Regions from separate parts of the Paractinoplanes rhizophilus genome, predicted to be linked through region 2. Evidence: riboswitches for the same ligand, from Rfam matches in the RefSeq annotation. Region 2 holds a riboswitch; each other region holds the start of a gene.
What was found. A riboswitch is a leader RNA that binds a small molecule or an ion and turns the genes downstream of it on or off. The one in region 2 is predicted to bind cyclic di-AMP.
Positions count from the first base shown of each region.

Region 1 (5,986 bases), on a different contig from region 2:
CATCAGCGGGGTGATGCTGGAGAGCTTCCTCGTGCCCGGGCGTCAGGACCTCGGCGGTTCGCTCACCTACGGGCAGTCGGTCACGGATGCCTGCATGGGCTGGGACGCGACGGTGGACGTGCTGTCCAAGCTGGCGTCGGCGGCTCACCGCGGGCGTGCCGGGCGGGCATAAGCCCCCACGCGATCAGGGGTGACGCGGGCTTGGACGACGTGCGGGGAATTCGCCGGCGACGATCGAGCCCGTGCGGCCCGGACGAGACGGCGGGCCCGCGTCTGGCGTGGTCAAGCGGAATCGGAGCGGCGGCGCACCAAGCGGTAGGTCACTGTGGACGCCACCGTCGTGGCACACAGGGCGGCGATCACGGCGGCGATCCACCAGCCGAGCACCGCCAGGATGACGGCGGCCGTCCAGATGACGATCGCGGTGAGGATCAGCGATAGGGTCGCGCCCCTTCGGGGCGCGGGCCGGGCGACCCGTCCGCCGCTCATGCGGACACAGAACTCCGGGTCCGCACGCCTCAACTGCCGCTCCAGCTCCGCCAGCCGACGGCTGTCTTCCCTGCTCAGCATGTCGTCACCTCCGGTCGGCGCCGAGCCTGCCTGGATCGAGCGCGAACCATCTCGATCTATCTCATTGTTACTCGCGCGTTGCCTTCGTGATACCTCCGGAGATGCCAGATCCCGTCGCGCGCCGAAATACGCCCGTGACCAGCGAGCCTTCAACCGGCAGGCCCGGAGATGGCATCGGACGACGGCGGACGCACCTCCGGGGCCGAACGATGGAGCGGGCCGGGTGCGAGAGGGCAGGGCCAAACTGGGCCGAGCGCCAGCGCGCCGCGCCGACGGCGCGCAGGAAGCAAGGCGGCACGCCAATTGCGCGGCGGCTGCGAGCAGAGTGGCACGCACCGGGTGGCACGCACCGCCCGGCACGGACCGGGTGGCACGGACCGCCCGGCACGCACCGGGTGACACGGACCGCGCGGCACGGACTCGGCCGCCTGCGGGCTGTATGACGTCGGGTCAGGCGGCGATGGCGGCCGCGGCGGTCAGTCGAAGGTGATCGTGGCCTCGGGGACGGCCCGGGCTCGGGCGACCTCGGCGGCCTCGGCCTCGATCTGTTTGCGGCGGGTGGCGGGGAGCGGGACGAACGAGGTGACGGAGAGGTCGACGCGTTTGCGGCCGGCCATCTTGGCTCGCCAGGTGCCCAGGATCTCGCCGTCGAGCAGGAGGACGCCGGGGTTGCCGAGGACGCGCCACACCTCTTTCTGTTGTGGGCGGTCGGGGACCAGCAGGTCGCGGTCTCTCGCCTGGAGCAACGGATCCATGCCGGGGAGCAGGCGCACGCCCTCGGACGGCTCGGCGGTGGCGAGGGCGTCGACCGAGGACTCGGGGAGCCACGCCCGGCGGCCGTCGACCTTGACCTCGGCCAGGCCGGCGGCAGGCCAGACCCGTTTCATCTCGGCCGTGGTGCTGCCGAGGTATTTGCCCAGCTCGGCGGGGGTGGCGGGGCCAAGGAAGCGAAGGTAGGTGGTGATGAGGTCGGCGATGCCCTCGTTTTCGGTGGGCTGGGGCGGGGCGTCGGGGATCGGGGCCAGGGTGGCGTCGCGGCCGCGGGACTCGACCTCGATGCCGCCGGGCAGGCCGGAGTGCTGCCAGACGTTGCCGGCGATGTGCTGGGCGCCGCAGCTGCGGCAGTAATAGGTGAGCTCGCGCGGCACCCGCTTGCTGACCTGGGTGCTGACCTCGCCGCGGGGCATCGAGTCGTGCACCACCTCGCGGAAGGCGGCCGCGGTCGCGGTGAAGGCGGCGATGCCGAGCAGCATGCCCTCGCGGATCTGGCCGCTCTTGATGCGTGCGGTGGCGTCGGCATCGCTGACCGGCCACAACTGTTTGACCAACGTGGACAGGTCGGCGCGACGGTGCAGGTGCGGGGCGCCGCGGGCGGCCCAGACGGTGATCAGGCGCTCGTCGTCGAGGTCGGCCGACGTGCGGGCGGCCAGGGCGACCCGCTGCGAACCCGGGGAATACTCCTGCACGCCCAGATCGAGCACGGGCAGGTCGGCGGGGCGCTGATCGGTGCGCTCGGCCAGGCCGAGGGCGGTCACGCGGTAGGCCATCACCTGTGCACGGTCGACAGTGACCATGACACCTCCCGGTTGGTCCGGAGGCCGCCCCGGCGACGGGGCGGCTTTCTTTCAAGTGCGACGACCGTACCGCCGGGCTGCGACATTTTTCAGGCGATCGAGGCGGCTGCCGGGATGGCCCGTCATCATCTCCCAGGTGTCGAGGCTGCTCGGGCCGTGCGGGCCGACCTGGAGGATGGGCGCCTCGCCGGTCAGCGTGTAGCCGCAGCGGCGGGCGACCGCGGCGCTGGCCGTGTTGGCCGGGTCGATCCGCAGCAGCAGGCGGCTCAGTTTGAGCGTGCTTCCGGCGTACGCGGAAAGAAGGGACAGGGACCCCGACGCCAGCCCGCGGCGACGATGGCGCGCGCCCACCAGATAGCCCAGTTCGGCCTCTTTGAGGCCGGCGTCGATGCCGAAGAGCAGCACCTCGCCGAGGGGCCGGCCACCGCGCTCGGTGATCGCGAGCTGGAGGCGCTGACCGCTCATCCGACCCTGACGTGCGCGTTTGAGGTACGCGACGCCGGCCTCCGTGTCGAACGGCGAGGGCATGGGCGTCCAGCGGGCGATGTCGGGATCGTCGAGGAGCTCGATCAGGTCGCCGAGATCGTCGGAACGCCACTCGCGCAGGACTACGCCGTCGCCCGTCAGCGTGATCGGGAAGGGGAGACGGCTGGCGGCCACGCCTTGATCCTGCCCGAATGAATCCGGTTCAAGCCAGTCCGTCATGATGCCACCCCGCAACCGATCGATGATCCACGAGGCGTGCGACGCGGCGGGGGCGGGCGAATACCGTTGAGCTCGTGGACGAGCGGACCGCGCTGGTGACGCGGCGGGGCGAGAACTACGGCGGCCGCTCCCGCCAGGAACGCGCGGTGGCTGCTGGCCGGGGTCTCGGAGGCCGCGCCGCGGGCGCCGGGGAGCATCGAGGAGATGCTGCGTCCGGCCGGACGCGGATTCAGCCGCGACGGGCGGCGATCTCCATGCCGGCCGCGCGCAGGCGGGTCACCAGGGCGTCGCCCAGGGCGGTGGCCGGCGTCAGGACGCCGCCCTCGGTGGCCGGCAGCGCGTCGCGGTCGTGAGCGAGGGCGAGGGCCGACTCGCCGAGCATGACGGCGGTGGCGGCGTAGCCGGGGTCGCCCTTGGCCCGGAACCGGGCCGAGTAGCGGACGCCGGAGGTCGTCGTGGCGAACAGATCCATGGTGAAATGCCCCTTCTCGCGGGACTGCTCGTCCGGGCCCTCGCCCGGCTTGGGCAGGATGCGATCGAGGACATAGCGGGTCGGCGGCAGCGACAGGCCGGCCATCAGCGCGCCGAGGCCGAGCCGGGTGCCGTGGGCGATCACCGGGGAGAGCGGGGAGGCGCCGACGCTCATCGCCTCGCGGTAGCGGAAGGCTCGGCCGTACTCCCAGCCGCGCAGCGCGTTGCTGCGGCGCACCACCCGGGTGTTGTAGGAGGCCATGAAGAACGGCGCGAGCGTGCCGCGCAGCCGCGGATGCACGGCGGAACCGGAGAGAACCGCGGTGTCGTCCTGCCGGCCCAGATCGGGCTCGGCGGATCGGTCGGGGGTCAGCGAGTACGGGCTGGCGGCGACCCGGCGCAACTTGCCGTCATTCTTGACCACGTCGAGCTGATGGCGCATCGAGTCGATCGTGCCGCCGCTGATCCCGCCCCGCATGCTGGTGACGACCAGCGTGGTGTCGGTGAGCTCGCCGGCGCCGTCGGCCGTGACCTGCTGCGCGAGCACGTGCACGCCGATGTCGGACGGGATCGAGTCGAAGCCGCAGGAGTGCACGATGCGGGCGCCGGTCGAGCGGGCGAGCTCGTGGTTGTCGTCGATGCTCTGCCGGGCGAACAACACCTCGCCGGTGAGGTCGGCGTAGTCGGTGCCGGCCGCGGCGCAGGCCCGGACGAGCGCTTTGCCGTATTTCGCATATGGCCCGACGGTGGTGACGACCACCCGCGTCGCGGCCGCGATCCGCTCGAGTGCCGGCACGTCGGTGGCGTCGGCCACGAGAACCGGCCAGTCGACGCCGAGACGCCGCTTGACCTCGGCGATCCTGGCCTCGGAGCGGCCGGCCAGGGCGATTCGCGTGCCGGCCGGGGCGTGCTCGGCCAGATATCGAGCCACCAGCGCCCCGACAAAGCCGGAGGCGCCGTAGACGACGATGTCGTGATCGCGGGGCTGGTCGCTCATGGCAGCCGATTCTGCACCAGGTTCCGGCGTTCGGCCGAACAAGTTACTGATCGGTAATGACGCATCGGCCGGCCCCACCGACGACTTCGGTCGCACAAGCGTGTTAATCGGTCATTCTCGACATAAAGCAAGATCAAATGGGGCAATAGCTGAGAACAACGTCACCATTAAGGCGCTGGGCTTGGCCGTTCTCCTTGAGCCGTGGATACCGTCGGCCGGTCCGCGATGCGGGCACCGCGGGTGGAACGCCGAGTCCCTGCCACCGCCCGCCGGACATCGAACTCGTGGCAGGGAGCGGGGGACCCAAACGTTCCTCGGCGCGCGATGCGCGCGCCTCGGGGTGAAGCCGCACGATGGCGGCCGGGCACCTCAGCCCGAACCCGACAGCTGACCTCGCAGGCGTGGAGGGTTCTCTTTCATGGCACAGATCCACAAGCATGCCCGCACGCCGCGGGCGCGCAAGCACGCCCGTTTCGCGATCGGCCTCGCCGCCTTCGGCGTCGCGGGCACGGCCGCCCTGCTGGGCCCCGCTTCCCCCGCGCAGGCGTCCAGTGTGAACTGGGACGCGGTCGCGCAGTGCGAGTCGGGCGGCAACTGGAGCATCAACACCGGCAACGGCTACTACGGCGGGCTGCAGTTCAGCCGCAGCACGTGGAAGGCCTACGGCGGCACCAAGTACGCCAGCACCGCGAACAAGGCGAGCAAGGCGCAGCAGATCCGGATCGCCGAGAAGGTGCTGAACGGCCAGGGCATCGGCGCGTGGCCGGTCTGCGGCAAGAAGGCCGGCTCCTCGAAGCACTACAAGGGCACCAACACGAGCGGCTCCAAGTCGTCGAAGTCGACCCACAAGTCGAGCTCAGCCCACAAGTCGAGCTCAGCCCACAAGTCCAGCTCGGCCCACAAGTCGAAGTCGACCGCCGACAAGGCCACCAAGCAGGCCACCCGGGCGACCACCTCGCACAAGGTCACCCGTAGCACGACCGCGAAGGCCACCGGCAAGACCTACGTCGTCCGCTCCGGCGACACGCTGTCGGCCATCGCCACGAGCAACCACATCAAGGGCGGCTGGCACACCCTGTACCAGCTGAACACCAGCACCATCAGCAACCCCGACCTGATCTTCCCCGGTCAGCGGATCGCGCTCTGATCCACCCGTAGCGATCCAAGATCCACCCGTAGCGATCCGGCCGCTCATTCCCCGGGGCGGCCGGGTCGCATCCCCACCCGCGAGATCGCGGGCGCCGGAAGCAGGCGCTTGCCGGGGATCAGTCTTTCGGGGTGACGAACTCGGGCTGGTCGAGCACGCGCAGCCAGGTGCCGTCGGGCTGGCGGCGCACCACCTGCGCGCGGGCGCCGGCGTTGTCCTTGGGCGGGGTCGAGGTCAGCGCCAGGTCACCGCTGATCAGCGTCGGCAGCGGCTGCTCCGGCTCGAAGGCCGGCATGTGCGGCAGCGCCTGCTCCCACAGCTTTTGGATCGCTGCCCGGCCGACGGTCTGTTGTCCGGGCGGATAGGCCATCACCGCATCCTCCTCGTAGAGCAGGGCGAGGCCCTCCGCGTCCTTCGCGTTGGCGCGCTCGACGAACAGCCGGGTCAGGTCTTCGGGCTGACGAGCCTTTTCGCGTTCGGTCATGACTCCACCCTCGCGCGGTGCGATTCAGAAGTCCAACG
Region 1 is NZ_JBHTBJ010000003.1:40,307-46,292, reverse strand. Features, by position in the region: gene ACFQS1_RS06000 (3-deoxy-7-phosphoheptulonate synthase) at 1-172, shown strand, start outside; gene ACFQS1_RS05995 (DUF3040 domain-containing protein) at 283-570, opposite strand; gene ACFQS1_RS05990 (DNA glycosylase AlkZ-like family protein) at 1,047-2,144, opposite strand; gene ACFQS1_RS05985 (GNAT family N-acetyltransferase) at 2,196-2,864, opposite strand; gene ACFQS1_RS05980 (saccharopine dehydrogenase family protein) at 3,079-4,317, opposite strand; cyclic di-AMP (ydaO/yuaA leader) riboswitch at 4,575-4,734, shown strand; gene ACFQS1_RS05975 (transglycosylase family protein) at 4,736-5,464, shown strand; gene ACFQS1_RS05970 (YybH family protein) at 5,583-5,948, opposite strand.
Region 1: another riboswitch for cyclic di-AMP. It lies ahead of ACFQS1_RS05975 (transglycosylase family protein); the one in region 2 lies ahead of ACFQS1_RS09770 (coiled-coil domain-containing protein).

Region 2 (5,986 bases):
CATGCGGGTCTGGATGTACGGCTCGGCCGTGCTCTACCCGGTCACCCAGTTCACCGAGCACCTGCACGGCTGGAAGCTGGCCGTGGTCCAGGCCAACCCGCTGCTGATCTTCATCGAGCTGATGCGGCACGCGCTGATGGAGAACGTGACGCTGGCCGGGCCGCCGATGCTGCTCTGGACCCAGGCGGTCGCCTGGACGCTGGTCATCGGCCTCGGCGGGTACGCGTACTTCTGGCGTGGAGAGAAGGGTTACGGCCGTGGCTGACGACGAGCGGATCCCCACGATCATCGCGGACAACGCGCACATCATCTACCGCATCCACGGCTCGGTCTCGGCCGCGCAGAACTCGCCGGTGAGCAGCCTCAAGCGGCTGGTCACCCGCACCAAGAGCGCCGCGGTGCGCGAGGTGCACGCGGTCAAGGGCGTCAGCTTCGTGGCCTACAAGGGCGAGGCCATCGGGCTGATCGGCACCAACGGCTCGGGCAAGTCGACGCTGCTGCGGGCGATCGCCGGGCTGCTGCCGGTCGAGCCGGGCGGCGCGATCTACGCGGCCGGCCAGCCCTCGCTGCTCGGCGTGAACGCGGCGCTGATGAACGACCTGTCCGGCGAGCGCAACGTGACGCTCGGCTGCCTGGCCATGGGCATGACCCCGGCCGAGGTCAAAGGGCAGGTGCAGGACATCATCGACTTCTCCGGCATCAACGAGCGGGGCGACTTCAGCTCGCTGCCGATGCGGACGTACTCGTCCGGCATGGGCGCCCGGCTGCGCTTCGCGATCGCCGCGGCCAAGAAGCACGACGTGCTGCTCATCGACGAGGCCCTCGCGACCGGCGACGCGAAGTTCCGCAAGCGCAGCGAGCAGCGGGTGCGCGACCTGCGCGCCGAGGCCGGCACGGTGTTCCTGGTCAGCCACAGCGAGCAGTCGATCCGGGACACCTGCGAGCGGACCATCTGGCTGGAGAGCGGCGTGATCAAGGCCGACGGCCCGACCGAGGACGTGATGAAGGAGTACGAGACCTTCGTGAAGAAATGAGGCTTGTTCGCGATCTACGTCGAGCTTCGCATCAGCGCATGTGATGCAAACGGTCTCCACCGTCGCGAACAAGCCTCATCAGGTCTCGTACTCCTGTCGCTCACGGGCGTACCGATAGGTGCACGTGGTTGGTGTGGTCGCTCGACGGGTCGCCGTTGCCCCTCGTGTACGCCTTCCAGCCGCTGCTCGGCAGCCAGATGCGCCGGAACCAGATGACGTACAGCACGCCCAGCTTGCTCGAGTTGTTGATGAAGTAGTTCGCCAGGTTGTTGCCGTACGTCTTGCTGCTGCCGGTCGCCACCCCGCCGAACCCGCCCTTGTCGGCCGCGAAGTCGCAGGCCCGGCCCTTGGGATGCTCGCCGCTGTTCTGCTCGCGGAAGCAGTGCACGTAGTGGGTGAAGCCGTCCGCCTGGGCCTCCCGCATGGCGTGCAGCATGCGCTGGGTGATCCGGCCACCGCTGGTCGGGTCGTCCACCATGCCGCTGCCACCCTGGAACGCGCCGGCGCCCTTGCTGCTGCCGCCGTCGCTGGGCTGCGGGTCGTCCTGGCCGGCGTTGGCCGCCTTGAGCGCGCTCTCGGCCTGGACCTTGCGCTTGGCCATCACGTTGACCTGCTTCTGCTGGTCGCGGATGGTCGCTTCGATCGCCAGCTTGGCCTTGGCCTGGCCGTCGCGGGTGGCCTGGAGGTCGGCCATCACGGCCTTCTCCTTCACCGCGACGGTCTGGAGGGTCTCGGCGCGGTCCAGGAACCCGCCGGCCGAGTCCGCGGTGAGCAGCGCGCTCATCGGGCCGAGCCGGCCGCTCATGTAGGACTGCTGGACGATCTTGTCGAACGCGGCCTGCCGGGGGGCCAGGTCGGTGTCCAGCTGCTTGAGCCGGGCGGTCAGCTCGACCTGCCGCTTCTTGCTCGCGGCCAGCGCGTCCTTGGCCTCGAGGTAACCCTTGGAGGCGGCCTCGAGCTGCTGGATCAGGGTCTTGGAGCCGCCCTCGCCGTCGTCGCCGGTGTCGCCCGGGGCCGCGGCGGCGGGCCCCGCGACCGCGAAGGCCAGGCCGCAGGCGGCCACCAGCATGGCGAGCGTCGCCGCTAATCGCCGGCGGACAGTAATGTGCCGCACAAACTGTTCCTTCCGTCGGCCGCCGACCGAGTTAGCTGACGGGTTCGGGACGGAAGTTCCCTACCACGCCTTCGGCGTGGATTCACCCCAACGCTGAGTTTCCTCAATCGCAGTGGTTCCCCGGCTCGCCTTGCGGCGATTAGGCGGCGATCCCCGGGCGGGGATCGGGACCGACGATACCCACGACATCGATTGATCGACAGATCTCGCACTCCACGCGATCACCGGATAACCGTCTGTCGACTTATTACGGAAAGTGGCCGAAGGATTACCACATTCGCATTTTCCCGGCACTGAACTGTCGCGCGACCTCGGGTAAACTCACCCGCGGCTCTGCCACCGAGGCACCGCCCCCGAGGTGCCGGCAGGCCGCCGCCCAATCGCCGCGAGGCGAGCCGGGGACCCAGGTTTCGCAGGGGTGAATCCGGGCCGAGTCGACAGACGAGGCCCGGTAGGGATCGCTTCCGTCCCGAACCCGTCAGCTAACCCGGTCGGCGGTAACCCGGAAGGAACCTGAATGACCGTACGTCCCCGCCGGTGGCTGACCCTCGCCCTGGCGCCGCTCGTGGCTGCCTCGATCTTCGCGGCGCCCGCCGCGCCCGCGAGCGCCGATCCCGACGATTCGTCGTCCTCGTCGGCCCAGCCCGACGAAAAGGGTGACGAGATCGAGTCGAACGCCACCCTCAACGAGGTCCTCGAGTCGTCGAACCGCAAGTTTGTGCAGGCCAAGGCGGCCGTCGCGAAATCGACCTCGACGCAGAAGAAGCTCGCGATCGAGATCAACCTGGCCGAGGCCAAGCGCGACTCGCTGATTCCCGAGGTCAACGCGATCGCGGCGCAGCAGTACCGCACCGGCCACCTCGGCGCCGCGAGCTTCCTGCTCGGCAGCCAGGGATCGGACGACTTCCTCGCCAAGGCGGTCTCGCTCGAGGAGATCAACGCCCTGCACGACCGGAAGCTGCACGAGCTCAACACGGCGATCGACGAGGTCACCGCCAAGAAGGCGGAGCTCGACGCCGAGGTGAAGCAGCAGCAGACCAACCTGGTCGCGATGAAGAAGCAGAAGGAGGCGGCCGACAAGGCGCTCGCGCTGGTCGGCGGCAAGAGCCTCACCGGCGGCTTCGTCGACGCGGTGTCCAAGCGGGCGGCACCGGCCCCGCGCAACTCCGACGGCGGATTCTCCGCCGAGAAATGCAACGTGAACGACCCGACCACAAGCGGTTGCATCACCGCCCGTACATTGCACATGTACAAAGAGGTGAAGAAGGCGGGCTTCAATCGCTTCGTCGGTTGTCACCGCGACGGCGGCCCGTTCGAGCATCCGAAGGGCCGGGCCTGCGACTGGTCGTTGCAGAAGAGCGGATTCTCGGTCGCGCACAACGCCGACATGAAGAACTACGGCAACGACCTGATGGCGTTCCTGGTGCGCAACGCCGATCGCCTGGGCATCTATTACGTCATCTGGTACGCGCAGATCTGGTTCCCGGCCACCGGCTGGCACGCCTATCACGGCGCGAGCAGCCACAAGGACCACGTACACGTCTCGATGCTTTAAAGAAAAGGGCCCCGCTGGGGGCCCTTTTCGGTCAGTGAGGGTTGTTCGGGGCGGTGGAGACCAAGCCGCTGACGTACGGCGAGGTGCAACTCGAGGCCGGCCCCGAACAACCCTCAGTCCTGCGGCGCCCGGCGGACCGGCGCCCGGCCGGCCGGCTGCGTGGGCGGCGGGCCGACCGGGCCCTGCGGCGGGATCGGCACGGTCACCGGCTTCACCTGGGTCACCTCGATCTCCTTGCCGTGGTGGGTGAAGACCAGGCGGGCCGAGCCGCCACCGTTGCGCAGCGAGTAGGTGACCTCGTCGGCGGTCACGTTCACCCGCACCCGCAGCCCCCGCCACAGCAGGGAGAACTCCAGGCTGCTGATCCGGCTGGGCAGGCGCGGCGCGAACGACAGCTGGCCGTTGAAGTCGCGCATGCCGCCGAGGCCGGCGACCAGCGAGATCCAGGTCCCGGCCAGCGACGCGACGTGCACGCCGTCGCGGGAGTTCTGGTGCAGGTCGTGCAGGTCCATCAGCGCGGCCTCGCCCAGGTAGTCGTGGGCCAGCTCGAGATGACCCACCTCGGCGGCCAGGACGGCCTGGACGCACGCCGAGAGCGAGGAGTCCCGGACCGTCCGCGCGTCGTAGTAGGCGAAGTTGCGCTGCTTCTCCTCCGGCGTGAACGCGTCGCCCCGGATGTACATCGCCATGACCAGGTCGGCCTGCTTGACCACCTGCTTGCGGTACAGGTCGAAGTACGGGTAGTTCAGCAGCAGCGGGTACGCCTCCGGGGGCGTGTTCTCGAAGTCCCACTCCTGCAGCCGGGTGAAGCCCTCCGATTGCTGGTGCACCTGGAGCTCCCGGTCGTACGGGATGTGCACGGCCGCCGCCGCGTCCCGCCAGGAGGCCATCTCCTCGTCGTCCACGCCGAGCTGACGGGCCAGGTCGGGGTGGCGCTTGGCCGCCTCGACCGCGCTGAACATGTTCTGCTGGGCCATCAGGTTGGTGTAGATGTTGTCGTCCACCACGGCCGTGTACTCGTCGGGGCCGGTGACGCCGTCGATGTGGAAGCGGCCGTGCCGGTCGTGGTGGCCCAGCGACCGCCACAGCCGGGCGGTCTCGATCAGCAGCTCGAGGCCGACCTCGCGCTCGAAGTCGTAGTCGCCGGTGGCCTGCACGTAACGGCGGACCGCGTCGGCGATGTCCGCCCCGATGTGGAAGCCGGCGGTGCCGGCCGGCCAGTACGCCGAGCACTCCTGGCCGTGGATGGTGCGCCACGGGAAGGCGGCGCCCTGCAGGCCCAGCGTCTGAGCGCGCTCCCGGGCCAGATCGAGCGTCGAGTGCCGCCAGCGCAGCACGTCGGCCGCCGCCGCGGGCTGGGTGTAGGTCAGCGCGGGCAGCACGAAGGTCTCGGCGTCCCAGAACGTGTGGCCGTCGTAGCCGGGGCCGGACAGGCCCTTGGAGCCGATCGGCCGCTGCTCGGCCCGGGCGCCCGCCTGCAGCGTGTGGAACAGGCCGAAGCGGACGGCCTGCTGCACCTCGGGGTCGCCGTCGACGCGGACGTCGGAGTGGTCCCAGAACGCGTCGAGGTATTCCCGCTGGGCGTCCACCAAGCCCTCCCAGCCGTCCAGCCGGGCGCTGGCGAGCGCGGCGCCCACCTGGTCGCGGATGGCGGGCAGCGAGCGGCTTCCGGACCACCCGTACGCGGCGAGCTTGACCACCCGTAGCTTCTGGCCCGGCTCGAGCTTGGTGGCGACCGTGGTGCGCAGCCAGTCGGGGTGGCCCTCGGTGGTGATCGCGTGCTTGCCGGGCGCGTCGACCAGGTGCTCCATGGCCGCGGCCATCCGCAGGTCGCTGGCCTTGGTGCGGTGCACGAGCAGGCCGCCGGTGCGCTGCTCGAGCATCTCCTCGGCCTGCAGCGGGTGGTCCAGCACCGCCGCCACCCGCGGGTCCTTGCTCATCGGCGGCAACTGCTCGTTGGCGACCAGCTCGGACTGCAGGATCAGCCGGGCGGAGGCGTCCAGCGGCTCCACCTCGTACAGGAAGGCGACGACGGCGCGCTGGGTGAACGAGACCAGCCGTACGGTACGCACGCGGATCGCCTGGCCGGACGGCGAGACCCACTCGACGTTGCGCTCGAGCGTGCCGGCCCGCAGGTCGAGCACCCGCTCGTGGGAGCGGAGCTCGCCGTACCGCACGTCGAACGGCTCGTCGTCGACCAGCAGCCGCATGAGCTTGCTGTTGGTTACGTTGATCATCGTCTGGCCGGACTCGGGGAATCCGTAGCCGGCCTCGGCGTACGGC
Region 2 is NZ_JBHTBJ010000005.1:143,933-149,918, forward strand. Features, by position in the region: gene ACFQS1_RS09760 (ABC transporter permease) at 1-265, shown strand, start outside; gene ACFQS1_RS09765 (ABC transporter ATP-binding protein) at 258-1,034, shown strand; gene ACFQS1_RS09770 (coiled-coil domain-containing protein) at 1,135-2,148, opposite strand; cyclic di-AMP (ydaO/yuaA leader) riboswitch at 2,153-2,304, opposite strand; cyclic di-AMP (ydaO/yuaA leader) riboswitch at 2,512-2,660, shown strand; gene ACFQS1_RS09775 (coiled-coil domain-containing protein) at 2,666-3,703, shown strand; gene ACFQS1_RS09780 (glycoside hydrolase family 65 protein) at 3,817-5,986, opposite strand, start outside.

Region 3 (5,986 bases), on a different contig from region 2:
AGCGGCACGAAGAAGTAGTGGTAGATCGTCACGACCGCGAACTGCAGGCGCGTCAGGTCCAGCACGTCCACTGAGTTCCCCCCTCTACGACGGCTCGTAGTAGATACTACGTCGTGTAGTACGACGCCGTGCAGTAGAGTGGGACACATGGCACTTGGGGACCTGGAACGCGAGGTCATGACGGTTCTGTGGGACGCCGCGGAACCGCTCACCGTGCGGCAGGTGCACGAGTCGCTGAGCCGCGACCGCGACCTCGCCTACACGACCGTGATGACCGTGCTCGACCGGCTGGCCAAGAAATCGGTCGTCGTGCAGCAGAAAGCCGACCGGGCTTACCGGTACGTCCCGGCGCAGTCGCGTGAGGAGATGACCGCGGCCGTCATGCTCGACGCGCTCAGCGCCACCCCCGACAAGGACGCCGCCCTCGCGTATTTCGTCGGGCAACTTTCGCCGGCGGCGTTGCAGGCCGCCATCGAAGCCGCCCGGAAGGGATGATGGCTCGCCGTTCGTGGCCGGGGCGGCGAGCGGGCCGGTGGGGCGGATGACCGCGCTGCTGCTCGGCGCGCTCGGCCTGACCCTGTCGCTGATCGTGCCCGGCCCGCTGGCGCGGGCCCGCTGGCCCGACCGGGCGCCCGCCGCCGCCGTGCTGCTGTGGCAGGCCGTCACCCTGGCCGCCGTGCTCTCCGCCCTCGGCGTCGTGCTCGCCGCGCCCGAGGAGCTGACCCGCGCCGCCGGCTCCGGCAAACCGGTCACCGCCGCCGCGCTGATCGGCGCCCTCGCCGTCGCCGCCGTCATCGTGCTGCGGCTGCTGGTCTCGCTGTGGGGCGTCTCGCGCCGCTCGCGTGCCCGCCGCGCGAAGCATCGGCTGCTCGTCGACCTGCTCGACCGGGCCGAGCAGCGCCAGGAACTGGACGCCGGAAACGTTCGGGTCCTCGCCGGAAACTTGCCGCTGGCGTATTGCGTGCCCGGCCGCGAGACCCGCGTGGTGCTCAGCGACGGCGCGCTGCGCCTGCTCGACCGCGATCAGGTCGACGCCGTCCTCGCCCACGAGCAGACCCACCTGCGCCACCGGCACGAGGTGGTGATGGAGTCGTTCACGGCCTTCTATCGCGCCGTGCCCCGCCCCCTGCGCAGCCGGGCGCCGCTGGACGCCGTCCATGTGCTCCTGGAGATGGTGGCCGACGACGCCGCCAGAAAGCGCACCGGCGCGGCGCCGCTGCGCGGCGCCCTCGAACGCCTGACCGACGCCGTCCCCCTGGCGGAGGAAGTCGTGCCCGAACGGGACTCGCAACGGCGCCGGCTGGACCGCCTGGCGGCCTCGCAACCGCCGTCGCGGGCGCTCACCGCGGTCGCGGCGCTCGCCGCGCTTGCCCTGCTGGTGCTACCCACCGTGATCCTGGTGGTCCCGTGGCTCGACCGCGCGCTGGACGCCTGGCCGCTCTGACCACGCTCGGTAGCGAAAGCCGTGCAGGAAGTTTCCCCGCCGTGGCAACTTCAGTTACCGACATGATCGAGGGTACGGTGGTCGGCGGTCCGGCAGCCCCCCATCGTCCATCCGGCCGATCTGACGGATCACCGCCTAATCGCCGCACGCGGCGAACCGGGGACCCAGGTAGTCGGGGTGAAGCCGCAGTCCCCCTGCGGCCGGGCGCGCTTCCCGCCCGAACCCGTCAGCTAACCCGGTCGGCGGCCAGACGGAAGAAGGGATGACGCACCTACGTGAAACGGATTGGGGCGCGCCGCGCCGCAGTTCTGCGCAGTCTCGTCTGCGCCGCCGCCGCGGTCGGGATCGTTCTCACCGGCCCGTCCGTAGCGCACGCAGCACCCGACCCGGCCACCGTCGAGGCCGAGATCGACAAGCAGTGGAACCAACTCGAGCCGGTCATCGAGCAGTACAACGACGTGCACGGAAAACTGCTCAAGAACCAGGCTCAGCTGAAGAACCTCACCAAGCAGCTCACTCCGCTCCAGGTGCAGGTGGACGTCGCCCTTTCCCAGGTTCGTGGCCTGGCCGTCGACGCGTACAAGCAGGGCGCGCCGAACGCGTTCAACGCCATGATCATGAGTGGGTCGCCCACCGGGCTGACCGACAAGCTGACCTATCTCGATCAGCTTGCCCGGCACCAGCAGGACCAGATCGCCGGTGTCGCGAAACTTCGCGACAAGTACGCCGGCATGAAGTCCGACCTGGACGTGCTGACCAAGTCCATCGCGGCCCGCGATGCCGACCTGGCCAAGCAGAAGGCCGCGATCCAGAAGAAGATCGACAGCCTGCAGAAGCTGCGGATCCAGGCGTACGGCGCCTCCGGCGAGGCCGACGGGCCGTACAAGACCGGACCGTGCCCTGTCACCTACACCAACGACAAGGGCGGCCGTGCGGCGCAGCGGGCCTGCGACCTCATCGGCAAGCCCTACGTCTTCGGTGCCGACGGACCGGGCAGCTACGACTGCTCGGGCCTGACGAAGGCGGCGTGGGCCAGCGTGGGTGTGCACCTCGAGCACTACACGAGGGACCAGTGGAACGAGGGAAGGTCCGTGTCCCGGAGCAATCTCCAGCCCGGTGACCTGGTCTTCTACTACCCGGGAAGCCTCCATCACGTCGCCATCTACATCGGCGGCGGCATGGTGGTGCACGCGCCGCACACGGGCGACCATGTGCGGATGGCGACGATCGACCGGGGTCCGATCGCCGGCTACCGGCGACCGGGCTGAGGTCCGATCGCCGGCGAGCGGCGACCGGGCAGAGGTTCTTCATGACTGTGCCGGCGGGGTTCTGAACCCTGCCGGCATTGTTGTCTCCACACTCGACACGGAAAGTTGCCTCGGCCTCAGCACGTCGCGAGGCCGCAAACCAGCCGCGCGGCTCATTCCATCGGCGGGGGAGACTCCCGAGCCCGGTGGTGCCGGTAGAGCTTTCCCAGCAGCGTCGTCAGCTGCTCGCGCTCCGCGTCGTCGAGCGGCTCGAACACCTCGTCCTGGATCGCGCTGACCTGGCGCGCCAGCTGCTCGGCGCGCTCGCGGCCCCGATCGGTGATCGTGATGATGTTGCGGCGGCGGTCGCCGGGGTTGGGCACCCGCTGGACGAAACCGCCGGCCTCCAGCTCGTTCAGCGCCTTGACCATGTCGCTGAGGTGGATGCCGACGCGCCGGCCGAGATCGGCCTGGCTGGCCGGGCCGCCGGTGGCCAGCGAGGAGAGCACCCGGTAGTGGTAGCCGCGCGCGCCGACATCGGCGAACCGGGCGCTGACCATGCGTCCCGCGTACCCGGCCGTCTGGGTCAGCAGCCAACTCGGCAGGTGCTCCACATGGTCCACGTGATCACCCTAACATTTGTCGTTCTAACGTTAGTCGGACTAACGTTAGCCATATGAACGAATACCGCATTCACGTTGCGCAGGCCGACCTCGACGACCTTCACGACCGGCTCGCCCGCACCCGCTGGCCCGACGAGCTGCCCGGCGCGGGCTGGGACTACGGCATCCCGCTCGACCGGGTGCGGCAACTTGCCGACTCGTGGCGCAAACTCGACTGGCGTGCCCACGAGGCGCGGCTCAACGCGTACCCGCAGTTCACGACCACCATCGACGGCGAGAACATCTGGTTCCTGCACATCCGCTCGGCGTCGCCGGACGCGATCCCGCTGATCCTCACCCACGGATGGCCCGGCTCGGTGGTCGAGTTCCTCGACCTGATCCCGCTGCTCACGGCGCGTTTCCACCTGGTGATCCCGGCGATACCGGGGTTCGGTTTCTCCGGGCCCACCCACTCGCGCGGGTGGGGCCAGCAGCGGGTCGCGCAGGCTTGGGCGACCCTCATGGCCCAACTCGGGTACGAGCGATACGGCGCCCAGGGCGGGGACTGGGGTTCCGGCATCTCGCGTCTCGTGGCCGCCGCCGACACCGAGCACGTGATCGGCGTGCACATCAACTTCATGCCGACCGCCGGCGACTACGACGGGAAACTCTCCCCGCTCGATGCCGAACGGCTGGCGAAAACCCGGAAACTGGCCGCGAATCGGCATCCACATCAGGTGCTCTTCGCGGCGGCGCCGCAGACCATCGCGTACGCGTTGAACGACTCCCCGGTCGGACAGCTCGCGTTCCTCGCGGAGAAATTTTCGCAGTGGGCCGACCCGGCCCATGCGATCTCGGACGAGGTTGTCGTCACGGACGTCATGCACTACTGGATCACTCGCACCGCCGGGTCGTCGTCGCGGCTGGTGAAGGAGAGCGGCCTCGGCGGCGGCCCGGTCCCGTGCCCGGTCCCGATCGGCATCGCGGTCCTGCCCCAGGACATCGTCCAGCCGGTACGCCCCCTGGTGGACCTGCGCCACGACGTGCGGCAGTGGACCGAGTTCCCGTCCGGCGGGCACTTCGCCGCCCTGGAGGTGCCCGAGCTGCTGGCGGCCGACATCACGTCGTTCTTCCACGAGGCCCTCTGACCGGGCCGCGATCTTGTCGGGGGGCGCGGGCATAATTTGCTGTCATGAGCGACTCGCCCCTCATCGACAGCTTGAGCGCGGCCGTCGAGGCTCGGCCCGACGACCTCACGCTCCGGCTCCACCTGGCCGAGCTGCTGGTGGGGGCGGGCCGCGGCGCCGAGGCGATCGGCCACGCGGCGCAGGTGCTGGCCCGCGAGCCGGGCAACGAGACCGCCCAGCGGCTGATGTCGACGGCGCTGGGCGGCCCGGCGGCGGCCGCACCCGCGCCGCAGGCCGGCGCTCCCGGGTCACCGCAAGGGGGCGCTTCCGGGCCTCCGCCGCAAGCGGGCGGCCCCGTGCCCGCGCAACCGGCCACGCCGAGGGGCGACGACACCGTCGACTGGGCGGCCATGGAGCAGGAGCTGGGCGACATCGTGCCGCCCCGGTTCGCCAAGGCCGACGACGAGCCCGACCCCGTCCAGGGCCACGCCGACCGCACCTTCGACGTCGAGCGCTCCACCATCACGCTCGCCGACGTCGGTGGCATGCAGGAGGTCAAGAAGCGCCTCGAGGTCTCCTTCCTCGGGCCGCTGCGCAATCCCAAGCTGCGCAGCCTGTTCGGCAAGAGCCTGCGCGGCGGCCTGCTGCTCTACGGCCCGCCCGGCTGCGGCAAGACTTTCCTGGCCCGGGCCGTCGCCGGCGAGATGGGCGCCGCGTTCATCTCGCTGTCCATCACCGACGTGCTCAACATGTGGGTCGGCAGCTCCGAGCGCAACCTGCACGACCTGTTCCAGTCGGCCCGCGGGCACGCGCCGTGCGTGCTGTTCCTCGACGAGATCGACGCCCTTGGCCACAAGCGCAGCCAGCTCAACTCGTCGTCCATGCGCACGGTGGTCAACCAGCTGCTCACCGAGCTCGACGGCGTCGACGGCAACAACGACGGCGTCTTCGTGCTGGCGGCGACGAACGCCCCGTGGGACATCGACTCCGCGTTGCGGCGGCCCGGCCGGCTCGACCGTACGCTGCTGGTGTTGCCTCCCGACAAGGCCGCACGCGCCGCGATCCTGGAGTATCACCTGCGCGACCGCCCGGTCGCGGGCATCGACCTCGGCAAGGTCGCGGATGCGACCGAGCACTACTCGGGCGCCGATCTCGCGCACGTCTGCGAGACCGCCGCCGAGTTCGCGATGCGCGACTCGATCGCCACCGGCGAGATCCGCATGATCGCCCAGCACGACATGCTGTCCGCCGCGCGCGAGGTGCGCCCGTCGACCGACGCGTGGTTCTCCACCGCCCGCAACGTCGCGATGTTCGCCAACGAGTCGGGGGAGTACGACGACCTCGCGGCGTACCTGAAAAAGCGCAAGCTCCGATGATCGCGCAAGCTCGGCCGAGATGAGCGATTCCTACCGGCGGGCCCACCACCTCGCGCAGGCCGGGCGCTATGCGGAAGCCGAGCGGATCGTCCGTGCCGGGCTCGCCGAGGAGCCGGGCGACGGCCGGTTGCTCACCCTGCTCGCGTGGGTGCTGCGGATGCGCCGCGAGTATCCGGCCGCCCTCGCCGCG
Region 3 is NZ_JBHTBJ010000001.1:315,167-321,152, reverse strand. Features, by position in the region: gene ACFQS1_RS01395 (cytochrome ubiquinol oxidase subunit I) at 1-71, opposite strand, end outside; gene ACFQS1_RS01390 (BlaI/MecI/CopY family transcriptional regulator) at 148-495, shown strand; gene ACFQS1_RS01385 (M56 family metallopeptidase) at 542-1,444, shown strand; cyclic di-AMP (ydaO/yuaA leader) riboswitch at 1,567-1,703, shown strand; gene ACFQS1_RS01380 (C40 family peptidase) at 1,720-2,712, shown strand; gene ACFQS1_RS01375 (MarR family winged helix-turn-helix transcriptional regulator) at 2,865-3,314, opposite strand; gene ACFQS1_RS01370 (epoxide hydrolase family protein) at 3,368-4,441, shown strand; gene ACFQS1_RS01365 (AAA family ATPase) at 4,486-5,796, shown strand; gene ACFQS1_RS01360 (tetratricopeptide repeat protein) at 5,816-5,986, shown strand, end outside.
Region 3: another riboswitch for cyclic di-AMP. It lies ahead of ACFQS1_RS01380 (C40 family peptidase); the one in region 2 lies ahead of ACFQS1_RS09770 (coiled-coil domain-containing protein).